Kineococcus sp. NBC_00420: one gene and its partner. The protein of the gene in region 1 interacts with the protein of each later gene in a pairwise test. Links are inferred from orthologs where the notes say so. Each region holds a gene or a part of one and is shown on either strand. Other genes may lie near its edges.

Region 1 (8,097 bases):
CCGGTCAGGGCCCTCCCCGGCGATCACGAGGTCGTGGTCGAACCCGCGGTCGCGGACGCCGACCGAGGCGCGCAGCAGCAGGTCGAAGCCCTTGTGCGAGGTGAGCCGGCCGATCGCCAGCAGGCGCGGTCGCCGGGGCACCGGGTCGGGGGCGCCGCGGTCGGTCACGGCCCGTTCCTGCACCTCGTCCACGTCGACGCCGTTCACGACGACGTGCGCGCGCTCCGCGGGGAGGCCGTTGGCCAGCAGACCCGGGACCAGGCCGGGGGAGACGGCGATCACCGCGTCCGCGTGGCGGTGCACCCACCGCGTGGCGGACTGCAGCTTGGCGGGGACCCAGGCGGCGATCGCCTGGTCGAGGTCGCCCTGGGCCAGGACCACGAAGGGCTTGCCGAGGGTGCGGGCGACCAGGGACGCCGCGAGCAGGCCGTGGCCGATCTCCGAGCCGGAGACCACGACGTCGTAGCCGCGGGCGGTGCGCAGCAGGGCGAGGAGCCCGGTGGGCAGCCGGCGGGCGGCCGGGAGGGCGTGGTGGGCGCCGTAGCGCAGCGCGACGCCGTCGCTGGGGAGCGCCACGGCCTCCTCACCGTCGACCTCCTCTAGGGCGAAGACGCCCGTCCGGACCCCGTCGGCGCTGAAGCGGGCCGCCAGGGCGTTGACGACGCGGAGGCCGCCGTTCTCCCGGAGGTGGCCCTGGACGAACAGCACGCGCAGCGCCGGGCGGCCGGAGTGTGCGGAGGACATGGCCGTCACCGTACGTACTCCGCGGCTCCGTGACAGGCGTGTTACGAATTCGTTAACCCGTTGGCAGGCAAGGCGTTGGTCCGCCTGGGTGACCTTTCGTGACTCTCTGCGGTTTCAGCGGCGAGACCGTGTACCGGAACCCCGGGAGGCGTCGCGAGCGCGGCCGGAACGACGAAGAGGATCGGGTCCGTTTCCGGACCCGACCCTCTTCACGTGCTGGTGGGCGATACTGGGATCGAACCAGTGACCTCTTCCGTGTCAGGGAAGCGCGCTACCGCTGCGCCAATCGCCCTCGGTACCCACGGTCGGGAGCTACCCGACTGCGAGTGGAGGTGGAGACGGGATTCGAACCCGTGTGGACGGCTTTGCAGGCCGCTGCCTAACCTCTCGGCCACTCCACCGTAGAGGCTCACGGCCCCGTTGTGCCGACTTCCGAGCGGACGACGAGACTCGAACTCGCGACCCTCACCTTGGCAAGGTGATGCGCTACCAACTGCGCTACGTCCGCATGCCCTGGTTTCCCTGCCGTTCCCGGCCGGTTCCCCGTGGCGTTGAAAACATTAGCCGACGTCGGCCACAAGGCCAAATCCCCTCCCGGCTCACGCGGCCGCGGGGAACGGAAGAGCTGCGACACGGGAGAACCCGCCGCGGCGACAGTGCCGGGGCGGGTCCGCTCGCGTTCGTGCGTCGTCTGCCGGTGCGTCAGGACACCAGGCGAGCGATGAGCTCGTCCAGGTCCAGGTGGCGGGTCTCGCGGCCCGGGGGGACGAGGGCGTCGGCACGGCGCAGGAAGCGCCGGACGTCGGCCTCGTCGGCTTCGAGTTCCGCATTGCCGTCCGGGGACGACAGGCGGAGCAGGACCCGGGGGCGGCCGTCGAGGGTGTCGGAACAGGGCCGCACCTGCACGTCGCCGGTGCCGGCGGGTGCGGTCAGTCCTTCCCTCAACAGGTCCCGTGCGAAGACCCACTCCACGTCCGTGTCGCCACCGCGGAAGACCGCGTGGATGGCGTAGGGGTCGTCAGCTCCGTAGTGGAGGCTGGCGGGGACGGGGAGTCCCGGACCACTGGTGGTCCGGAGTCGCAGCGACACGTCGACGTCGACCTCGGTCTTGCGGTGCGGCAATGCAGGCACGTCGACCTCCGTGTGTGCTCATGGCCGCTGACGGGCTCCAGCGACCGTGTCCATGAGTTTCCCACCAACTGCGCGCTTGAAACACCCGAACGACGCAAGTGGGACGTCGGCGTGTCGCCGGAGGTTCCCCCACCGTTCGGCCCCGGCGGGTTCGCGGGCCTACGAGAGGGTGTCTCCGCAGGTCAACCGCCGTCCGGCGGGCCGCTGTGACGGTTCTCACCACGGGTCGACGCGAAACCTCCACCTCCGGCGGGAGCGTCGCGTCCCGTCCGTGCGTTGGAGGGGTGGGTAGGTCGTGGACGGAGGGTGAGCGGTGCGGACGGTGCACGAACACGGACCTGGGGACCAGGACGGCGCGGTGGACGGGCAGGTGGACGAGCGAGTGGACGGGCAGGTGGAGCACTGGGCGCGCGCCGAGGGGGCGTCGCTGCCGTCGCCGCCGACCGCGCCGCACCCCGTGGTGACCGGGGTGGACGCCCCGGTCAGCGCCCACCAGCACCGGCTGCGGCGGACCCGGGCCGCCCTGCACGCCCAGCGCGAGCGGATCCGCGCCGACACCCGCAAGAACCGGGTCTACCGCGCCGTCGTCGGGGCCGTCGGCGCGTTCGTCGTCCTGCTCGGCCTCGTGCTGGTGCCGCTGCCCGGTCCCGGCTGGCTCGTGGTGTTCCTCGGGCTCGCCGTCCTCGGCACGGAGTTCTCCTCCGCCCAACGGCTCAAGCACTTCGGGGAACGCCAGCTCCACCGCTGGGCCCGGTGGCTCGCGCGCCACTCCCTGGCGACCCGCGCGGCGCTGGGGACGGGAACCGCCGCCGTCGTCGCGGCCCTGCTCTGGGGCTACCTCGCCTGGCAGGGGCTGCCGGCGTGGACGCCCGAGGTCGTCACCGCCCAGCTGCAGTGGGTCCCGGGTCTCTGACCGCGGCGGTCGAGAGCACGGCCCGAGTCACGGTATGGTTCTCGGGCCGGACGCGCTCAGCGCGACGTTCGGGCGATTAGCTCAGTGGTAGAGCACTTCGTTCACACCGAAGGGGTCACTGGTTCGAACCCAGTATCGCCCACCCAGCATCATCAGGACATGACCCTCGTCGGCGTCCTGTGCGAGATCCACCTCTTCCCGGTGAAGTCCGTCCCGGGATCCTCCCTCACCGCGGCCGAACTCGGCCCCGACGGCCTCCTGGGTGACCGCGGCCACGCGGTCGTCGACGAGGCGGGTCGCGTCCTCGCCGCCAAGCGGAACCCCGCGCTGCGCGGGCTCGCCCTCGCCGGGGACCCCCTCGAACCCCGCCTGCGCACTCCCGACGGGACGGCGCTCGCGGACTTCCTGGCCGTGCCCGGGGCACGACTCGCGCCCGTCGACGGCGGAGCGCGGCAGGTGGCTCCCGTGCACCTCGTCAGCCTCGGCCAGCGACGGGAGCCGGACGCCGGGGACTCCTCGCGGGCCAACCTCGTCGTGGAGTTCGGCGCCGACGAACCCCCGGCCGCGGACCTGCAGGGGTGGACCTGCTCGATCGGCGCGGCGGTGTTGCGGCTGGGGGGAGCGCCCCGGCACTGCGCGGGGCTGTTCGCCCAGGTCGCGACGGGCGGGGTGCTGCGGGTGGGGGACGAGGTCCGCGTGAACCCCCCTGGGTAGAGTCGAACGGTCCGTCCCAGCACCAGCAGCCCAGACCAGCGGAGGCCCCACGTGTCGGCCCAGTTCAGCATCACCCGATCCGGGGAGACCCAGCAGGTGGCCGCCGGCACCACGGCAGGGGAGCTGTTCGCCGACGACCGCGCCGTCGTCGTCGCGAAGGTCAACGGCGAACTGCGCGACCTCTCCCACGTCCTCGCCGAGGGCGACGACGTCGAGGGTGTCCTCATCTCCTCCGACGAGGGCCTCGCCGTGCTGCGTCACTCGACCGCGCACGTCATGGCCCAGGCCGTGCAGCAGCACTTCCCCGAGGCCAAGCTCGGCATCGGCCCCCCGATCCGCGACGGCTTCTACTTCGACTTCGACGTCGAGCGCCCCTTCACCCCCGAGGACCTCAAGGTCATCGAGAAGACGATGCAGCGCATCGTCAAGGAGGGGCAGCGCTTCGCCCGTCGCGACGTCTCCGACGACGAGGCCCGCGCCGAGATGGCCGACGAGCCGTACAAGCTGGAGCTCATCGGCCTCAAGAGCACCGCCCCCGGTGGTGTCGCGGACGCGGCCGAGGGCGCCTCGGCCGAGGTCGGCGAGGGCGGACTGACCATCTACGACAACCTCAAGCGCGACGACTCCGTGGCCTTCAAGGACCTCTGCCGCGGTCCGCACCTGCCGACCACGCGTCTCGTCGGCATCGGGTTCAGCCTGACCCGCTCGGCCGCGGCCTACTGGCGCGGGAGCGAGAAGAACCCGCAGCTGCAGCGCATCTACGGCACCGCGTGGCCGTCCAAGGACGAGCTGAAGGCCTACCAGGAACGCGTCGCGGAGGCCGAACGTCGCGACCACCGTCGCCTCGGGGCGGAACTCGACCTGTTCTCCTTCCCCGACGAGATCGGGTCCGGCCTGGTCGTCTTCCACCCCAAGGGCGGGGTGATCAAGCGGGAGATGGAGGACTACGTCCGTCGCCGCCACATCGAGGAGGGGTTCTCCTACGTCGGGACCCCGCACATCTCCAAGGGTGGTCTGTTCGAGACCTCCGGGCACCTGCCGTACTACGAGGACACGATGTTCCCCGGCATGGAGCTGGAGAACTCGAAGTACTACCTCAAGGCCATGAACTGCCCCATGCACAACCTGATCTTCCGTTCGCGCGGTCGGTCCTACCGGGAACTGCCGTTGCGGTTCTTCGAGTTCGGGTCCGTCTACCGCTACGAGAAGAGCGGCGTCGTGCACGGCCTCACCCGCGTCCGCGGGCTGACCCAGGACGACTCGCACTCCTACGTCACCCAGGAGCAGGCGCCGGGAGAGATCAAGCACCTCCTCGACTTCGTCCTCGGCCTCCTCAAGGACTTCGGTCTCGACGACTACTACCTCGAACTCTCCACCCGCGGGGACTCGGCGAAGTTCATCGGCTCCGACGAGGAGTGGGAGAAGGCCACCGCGGTCCTCGAGACCGCGGCGAAGGAGACCGGGCTGGAACTCGTCGCCGACCCCGGCGGGGCCGCGTTCTACGGGCCGAAGATCTCCGTGCAGGCCAAGGACGCCATCGGCCGCACCTGGCAGATGTCGACCATCCAGTACGACTTCAACCAGCCCGCCCGCTTCGAGCTGGAGTACACCGCCGCCGACGGCACCAAGCAGCAGCCGGTGATGATCCACTCGGCCAAGTTCGGTTCGCTGGAACGCTTCTTCGGCGTCCTCGTCGAGCACTACGCCGGGGCGTTCCCCCCGTGGCTGGCCCCCGTGCAGGTCGTGGGGATCCCCGTCGCCGACGCGCACGTCCCGCACCTGCAGGAGGTCGCGCAGAAGCTGCGCGCCGCCGGGATCCGGGTCGAGGTGGACGACGCCGACGACCGGATGCCGAAGAAGATCCGCACCTGGACCAAGCAGAAGATCCCGTTCCTGCTCATCGCCGGGGCCGAGGACGTCGAGAACGGTGCGGTGTCGTTCCGCTTCCGTGACGGCAGCCAGGAGAACGGCGTCCCGGTCGACGACGCGGTCGCGCGGATCGCCGCCGCCGTGCGTGACCGGGTGCAGGTGTGACGTGAGCGGTGACCCGACCGACGACGAGGCGGTGGGGGTCGAACCGGCCGAACGGTTCGCGGGGGAACCCGACGGGTTCGCCCGGTTGTGGACCCCCCACCGCCTCGCCTACATCCAGGGCGAGAAGAAACCGGCCGACGGGGAACCGGGCAGCTGCCCGTTCTGCCGGGCGCCGGGCCTCGCCGACGACGAGGGGCTCATCGTGCACCGCGGCGAGCACGTCTTCGCGGTGCTCAACCTGTTCCCGTACAACCCCGGGCACCTCATGGTGTGCCCCTACCGGCACGTGTCGGCCTACGTCGACCTCTACGCCGACGAGCTGGCCGAGTTCACCGCCTTCACCCGGGCGGCGATCCACACGCTGACGGCGGCCTCGAACCCGTCGGGTTTCAACGTCGGGATGAACCAGGGCGCGGTCGCCGGGGCCGGGATCGCCGCGCACCTGCACCAGCACGTCGTCCCGCGCTGGGAGGGCGACGCCAACTTCCTGCCCGTCGTCGGGCGGACGAAGGCGATGCCGGAACTGCTGGAGGACACCCGGTCGCGGCTCGCCCAGGCCTGGACCCGCGGGTGAGGCCCGTGCTCGTCTTCGACGGGGACTGCGGGATCTGCACCCGCCTGGCGGGGTTCGTCCCGGCGTTGCGGGCCGACGTGGACGTCGCGGCCTGGCAGACCCTCGACCTCCCCTCCCTCGGGTTGACCCCCGAGGCCTGCGACCGGGCGTTGCAGTTCGTCGACGCGCGACGGCGGATCTCCTCGGCCCAGGACGCGGTCGCGGTGCTGTTGCGGCACAGCGCCTTCCCGCTGCCGGTGGCCGGTCGCCTGCTGCAGCTCCCGGGGTTGAACGCCCTGGCCGGGTTCGGCTACCGCTGGGTCGCCCGGAACCGTCAGCGCCTGCCCGGCGGGACCCCCGCCTGCGCCCTGCCCGCCCAGCGCTGACGCAGCCCCCGCACCGACACCCGTTCCAACGGCACGAACGCCAGCAGGCAGACCACCGTGGGCAGGAAGTGGATGCCGAGGGTCAGGTAGGTGCCCAGGTGGAAGAACCCCCAGAACAGGATGGCCGCGGCGAGCGCGCGACCCCGCAGCCACAGCATCACCGGGGAGCAGAACTCCGCGACGATGACGATCCACTGGATCCCGACGACGAAGAACGGGATCCGCTGCAACGCGTCGGTGAGCCCGTTGCCCCGGCGGGAGAACGCCCACGTCGTCACCGCCCCGTTCGCCCAGTCCCAGCCCCCGAAACGCACCTTGGCCAGCGAGGCGAGGAAGTACGTGCAGACCGTCGCGACCTGGATGCAGCGCACCGCCCAGCCGGCGGACTCGCTCGGCCCACCGCGGGCCCCCGCACGACCCACGCTCGGCAGGACCAGCAACGCCACCAGCAGGGCGACGTGGTCGTGGTCGATCTTGGAGTAGCTGAAGCCGTTGCCCAGCCAGTACAGGTAGGCGATCGCGCAGACCGCCCCGGCCACCCGGGGCAGACGTCCGCTCGCCGCCACCAGTGCGGTGACGGTCAGCACCCACAGGTCGAGGTGGGTGACCACGTGCGTCGGCGCCGGTACGTGCAGCGCACGGAAGAGCAGGATCGGGCGGTACAGCTGCGCCGGCACGTCCCCGTGCGACAGCGGCCACGTCGTGATCCGCCACGCGTCCCAGACGACGAAGAGGTACAGCAGGACCCGGAGCGCGGCGATCCGCCGCAACGGGACCGCGGGGAACCACCACGTGCGCCACGCGCTCACGAGCAGCACCCCAGCGGGTGCCGCGGATCGGGGACGTCCCAGCTGGAGAGGACCTCGGTGCTCTTCCCCACCACCGTCCCGTCGTGCAGCGCGCTGACGTCCTGGACCAGGATCACCTCCGCGTAGCGCGGCGCATCGGGGTGGCGCGTGGCGTAGGCCGCCGCGATCGCCTCCAGCAACGCCGGGTCGTCGACGAAGCGGCGCAACTGGCCCTCGACCTCCGCCCGGCGCAGCCCGACACCGCCGGGGGAGAGCGGCACGTCGACCTGCTCGCCGTCGACGGTCACGGCCTCCACCCGCGTCGAGCGGATCTCGCCGTTCAGGTCCACCCCGAAGGCGTACTGCGACATCGGGGCGAACGGCCAGCGGTCGTCGTCGAAGCGCAGGGTGCCCAGGACCAGCGCGACCAGGAACGCCAGGGCGAGCGCGGTGCGCCACCACCGGGCGGGACGGGACAGGTGGTGCACGACCCGAACCCTAGTGATCGCGCCACCCGGCGCGGGCGACCGGAGCGTGGGCGCGCCGACGCTACCCTGGAGCCCCCCGACCCCGACGGACGACGAGACGATGCTCAACAGGTACGCGCGTGCGGTGGTCACGAAGGTCTTCACCCCGTTGGCGCGGCTGCTGCTGCGGCTGGGGGTGACCCCGGACATGGTGACGGTCTTCGGCACGGTCTGCACCGTGCTCAGCGCTCTCGTCCTCTACCCCACGGGGCACCTGTTCTGGGCCTCGCTGGCCGTGACGGTCTTCGTCCTCTTCGACACCATCGACGGGATCATGGCCCGCATCCTCGGCCGGTCCGGCAAGTGG
Region 2 (3,399 bases), 1.3 Mb from region 1 along the record:
CGCCGGTGACCGCGAGCCCCCCGACGGCGACGTCGGCCCCGACGACGGTGTCGGGACGAGCAGGCGGTCGTGTTGACGACCGAGATGAGGATGTCCCCCCGACGCGTCCGCGTCAAGGCGACCCCCCGGGCGTGTGGGCAACTCGCCGAACCGGCCCCGGAAGTCGTCCGGGAACGCCGCAGGGGCGGCCGGACCGAGGTCCGACCGCCCCTGGGGCGTAGCGACCCGGGTCAGCCCCGGGCGGGGGTCACTTGAGGGTGACGGTGGCGCCAGCGGCTTCGAGCTGGGCCTTGGCCTTCTCGGCAGCGTCCTTGGCGACCTTCTCGAGGACGGGCTTGGGGGCACCGTCGACGAGGTCCTTGGCCTCCTTGAGGCCGAGGGAGGTCAGCGCGCGGACCTCCTTGATGACACCGATCTTCTTGTCACCAGCGGCCTCGAGGATGACGTCGAACTCGGACTGCTCTTCAGCAGCCTCGGCCGGCGCGCCGGCGACCGGGCCACCGGCCATCGCCACGGGGGCGGCGGCGGTGACGTCGAAGGTCTCCTCGAACTTCTTCACGAACTCGGAGAGCTCGATGAGGGTGAGTTCCTTGAACGCGTCGAGCAGCTCGTCGGTGCTGAGCTTCGCCATGAGGGCGGTCCTTCCTGAGTGTGTGGGTCCCGCGGTTCGCTGCGCGGGCAGGGGGGTGGGAGCTGGGAGCTCAGGCGTCCACGGTCTCGGCCACGGGGGCCTCGTCCGCAGCAGCCTCTGCGGGGGCGCCCGCAGCCTGCTTCTCCCGCAACGCTTCCACGGTGCGGACGGTCTTGGACAGCGGCGCCTGGAACAGCGACGCGGCCTTCGACTGGGTGGCCTTGAGGACACCGGCGACCTTGGAGAGGAGAACCTCGCGGGACTCCAGGTCGGCCAGGGCCTTGACGTCGTCGGCGCTGATCGCGCGGCCGTCGAGCACGCCGCTCTTGACGATCAGCTGGGGGTTGGCCTTGGCGAAGTCACGCAGACCCTTGGCCGCCTCCACCGGGTCACCGGTGATGAAGGCGATCGCGGAGGGGCCGGACAGCTGCCCCTCGAAGGCCGTGACTCCGGCCTCCTTCGCGGCGATGCTGGTCAGCGTGTTCTTCAGGACCGCGTAGGTCGTGTCAGGACCCAGCGCCGTCCGCAGGTTCGTGAGCTGCGCGACGGACAACCCCCGGTACTCGGTGAGCACCGCGGCGTTGGACTCCTGGAACAGAGCCGTGAGTTGCTTCACGGCGGCGATGTTCCTGGGCTTCGGCATGTGTGCCCTCCTTCCTCGTCTCGGGGGAAACCGGTCGACCCCGAAAGCACGAAACGCCCCGGCGCAGGTGCGCGGGGCGTCGGAGGGCGGCCACCAGGGCCACGATCGAAGCTCTTGCTCACCTGCGCAGGTCGCCCGCACTGCGGGGCCTTCAGCTACCAGCACCAGAGGTTCTGCACCAGAGGTGTGGGTAGCGACCGGCGGTCTTCGGTACTGGACAAGACTACACGCCGTGGACGGGTGGTCCTGACCGCACGACGCAGGGGCGGGACCCCGGAACGGGATCCCGCCCCTGCGGGGTGGTTCAGCGACGCGTCAGTTGACGGTCGCCTCCCCGGTGAGGTTGCGGGTCAGCGCGGGGTCGACCGGCACGCCCGGGCCCATCGTGGTGGTGATGGTGGCCTTGCGCAGGTAGCGGCCCTTGGAGGAGGACGGCTTGAGGCGCAGCACCTCGTCGAGCGCGGCGGAGTAGTTCTCGACGAGCTGGGTGTCGTCGAAGCTCGCCTTGCCGATGACGAAGTGCAGGTTGGCGTGCTTGTCGGTGCGGAACTCGATCTTCCCGCCCTTGATCTCCGTGACGGCCTTGGCGACGTCCATGGTCACGGTGCCGGTCTTCGGGTTCGGCATCAGACCACGGGGGCCCAGCACCTTGCCCAGACGACCGACCTTGCCCATGAGGTCCGGGGTCGCGACGGCGGCGTCGAAGTCGAGGCGCCCCTTGGCGACCTCGTCGATGAGCTCGTCGCCACCGACGATGTCGGCGCCGGCGGCCTCGGCCTGCGCGGCGCGGTCACCGACGGCGAAGACCAGCACGCGGGCGGTCTTGCCGGTGCCGTGCGGCAGGTTGACGGTGCCGCGGACCATCTGGTCGGCCTTGCGGGGGTCCACACCGAGGCGGAACGCGACCTCGACGGTGGCGTCGTACTTCACCAGCGACGTCTCGCGGGCGAGCTTGACGGCGTCGAGCGGTGCGTACAGCTCGTCGAAGTCGATCTTCTCGGCTGCGGCCTTGTAACCCTTGCTGCGCTTCACTTCTGCTCCTCTGGATCGTTGAGGGTCGTGGTCGAACGGACCGCGCGCGGCCCTGCCACTGGAACTACCGCTGGGTGTCGGGTGCGACAGCTCAGTCGGAGACGGTGATGCCCATGGACCGAGCGGTGCCCGCGATGATGCGAGCGGCCATGTCGACGTCCTTGGCGTTGAGGTCCTGCAGCTTCTGCTCCGCGATCGAACGCACCTGGGCGTTGGTGAGGTTCGCGACCTTCTTCACGTGGGGCTCGCCGGAGCCCTTCTCCACGCCCGCAGCCTTCTTGATGAGCTCGGCGGCCGGCGGGGTCTTGGTGATGAAGGTGAACGAGCGGTCCTCGTAGACCGTGATCTCGACCGGGATGACGTTGCCGCGCTGGGACTCGGTCTGCGCGTTGTACGCCTTGCAGAACTCCATGATGTTCACGCCGTGCTGACCGAGCGCGGGCCCGATCGGCGGGGCCGGGGTCGCCTGGCCGGCCTTGATCTGGAGCTTGATGAGCCCGGAGACCTTCTTCTTGGGGGGCATGAGCGATCCCTTCCTCGGATGCGTGACGGCCGTTCGGTGCCCGCGGTTCGGGCGACGACGTGTTGTGGCCGTCGATCAGTCTACGGGAGGACTCCCCCTGCCCCCAAAACGAGACGCCCCCACCCCGGCTCGGGGTGAGGGCGTCTCGCGGGAGAGCAGTGCGTCAGATCTTGGCGACCTGGTTGAAGTTCAGCTCGACCGGCGTCTCGCGGCCGAAGATCGAGACCAGCACCGTGAGCTTCGCGCGGTCGGTGGAGATCTCGGAGATCGTCGCGGGGAGGGTCTCGAAGGGGCCTTCCATGACGGTGACCGATTCGCCGACCTCGAAGTCGACGGTCTTCGTCGGGGCGGCGGCGGCGCCACCACCGGCGCTCTTCTCGCCGGCCTTCTCGCTGGACGGCAACGTCGGCGCGAGCATGGAGAAGATCTCGTCGTTGGACAGCGGGACCGGCTGGTGGGTGTTGCCCACGAAACCGGTGACCCCCGGGGTGTGCCGGACGGCGCCCCACGACTCGTCGGTCAGGTCCATGCGGACGAGGACGTAGCCGGGGATCCGGACGCGGCGCACGT

What was found. Proteins that work in one complex are often made in the same cells at the same time.
Region 2: the proteins of thrS (region 1) and rplA interact in binary tests that used the Escherichia coli proteins (3 or more experiments, as listed by UniProt). The link is inferred for Kineococcus sp. NBC_00420 from one-to-one orthologs.

Annotation. Positions count from the first base shown.
Region 1 is NZ_CP107930.1:5,030,025-5,038,121, forward strand. Bases 3,056-6,044 are described here. They hold thrS (threonine--tRNA ligase), read left to right. Parts: upstream 3,056-3,553; coding sequence 3,554-5,536; downstream 5,537-6,044. Other genes in these bases: OG218_RS24585 (MOSC N-terminal beta barrel domain-containing protein), read left to right, coding at 3,056-3,502; OG218_RS24595 (HIT family protein), read left to right, coding at 5,538-6,044. Also shown: OG218_RS24550 (glycosyltransferase), read right to left, coding at 1-744; OG218_RS24570 (SsgA family sporulation/cell division regulator), read right to left, coding at 1,447-1,875; OG218_RS24575 (TIGR02611 family protein), read left to right, coding at 2,246-2,788; more of OG218_RS24585, read left to right, coding at 2,948-3,055; more of OG218_RS24595, read left to right, coding at 6,045-6,110; OG218_RS24600 (thiol-disulfide oxidoreductase DCC family protein), read left to right, coding at 6,107-6,475; OG218_RS24605 (hypothetical protein), read right to left, coding at 6,424-7,284; OG218_RS24610 (hypothetical protein), read right to left, coding at 7,281-7,751; pgsA (phosphatidylinositol phosphate synthase), read left to right, coding at 7,852-8,097. UniProt on the Escherichia coli protein: Catalyzes the attachment of threonine to tRNA(Thr) in a two-step reaction: L-threonine is first activated by ATP to form Thr-AMP and then transferred to the acceptor end of tRNA(Thr). The rate-limiting step is amino acid activation in the presence of tRNA.
Region 2 is NZ_CP107930.1:3,683,787-3,687,185, reverse strand. The notes cover bases 449-3,399. They hold rplA (50S ribosomal protein L1), read right to left. Parts: upstream 2,307-3,399; coding sequence 1,590-2,306; downstream 449-1,589. Other genes in these bases: nusG (transcription termination/antitermination protein NusG), read right to left, coding at 2,993-3,399; rplK (50S ribosomal protein L11), read right to left, coding at 2,398-2,829; rplJ (50S ribosomal protein L10), read right to left, coding at 702-1,274; rplL (50S ribosomal protein L7/L12), read right to left, coding at 449-631. Outside these bases: more of rplL, read right to left, coding at 248-448. UniProt on the Escherichia coli protein: One of the primary rRNA binding proteins, it binds very close to the 3'-end of the 23S rRNA. Forms part of the L1 stalk. It is often not seen in high-resolution crystal structures, but can be seen in cryo_EM and 3D reconstruction models.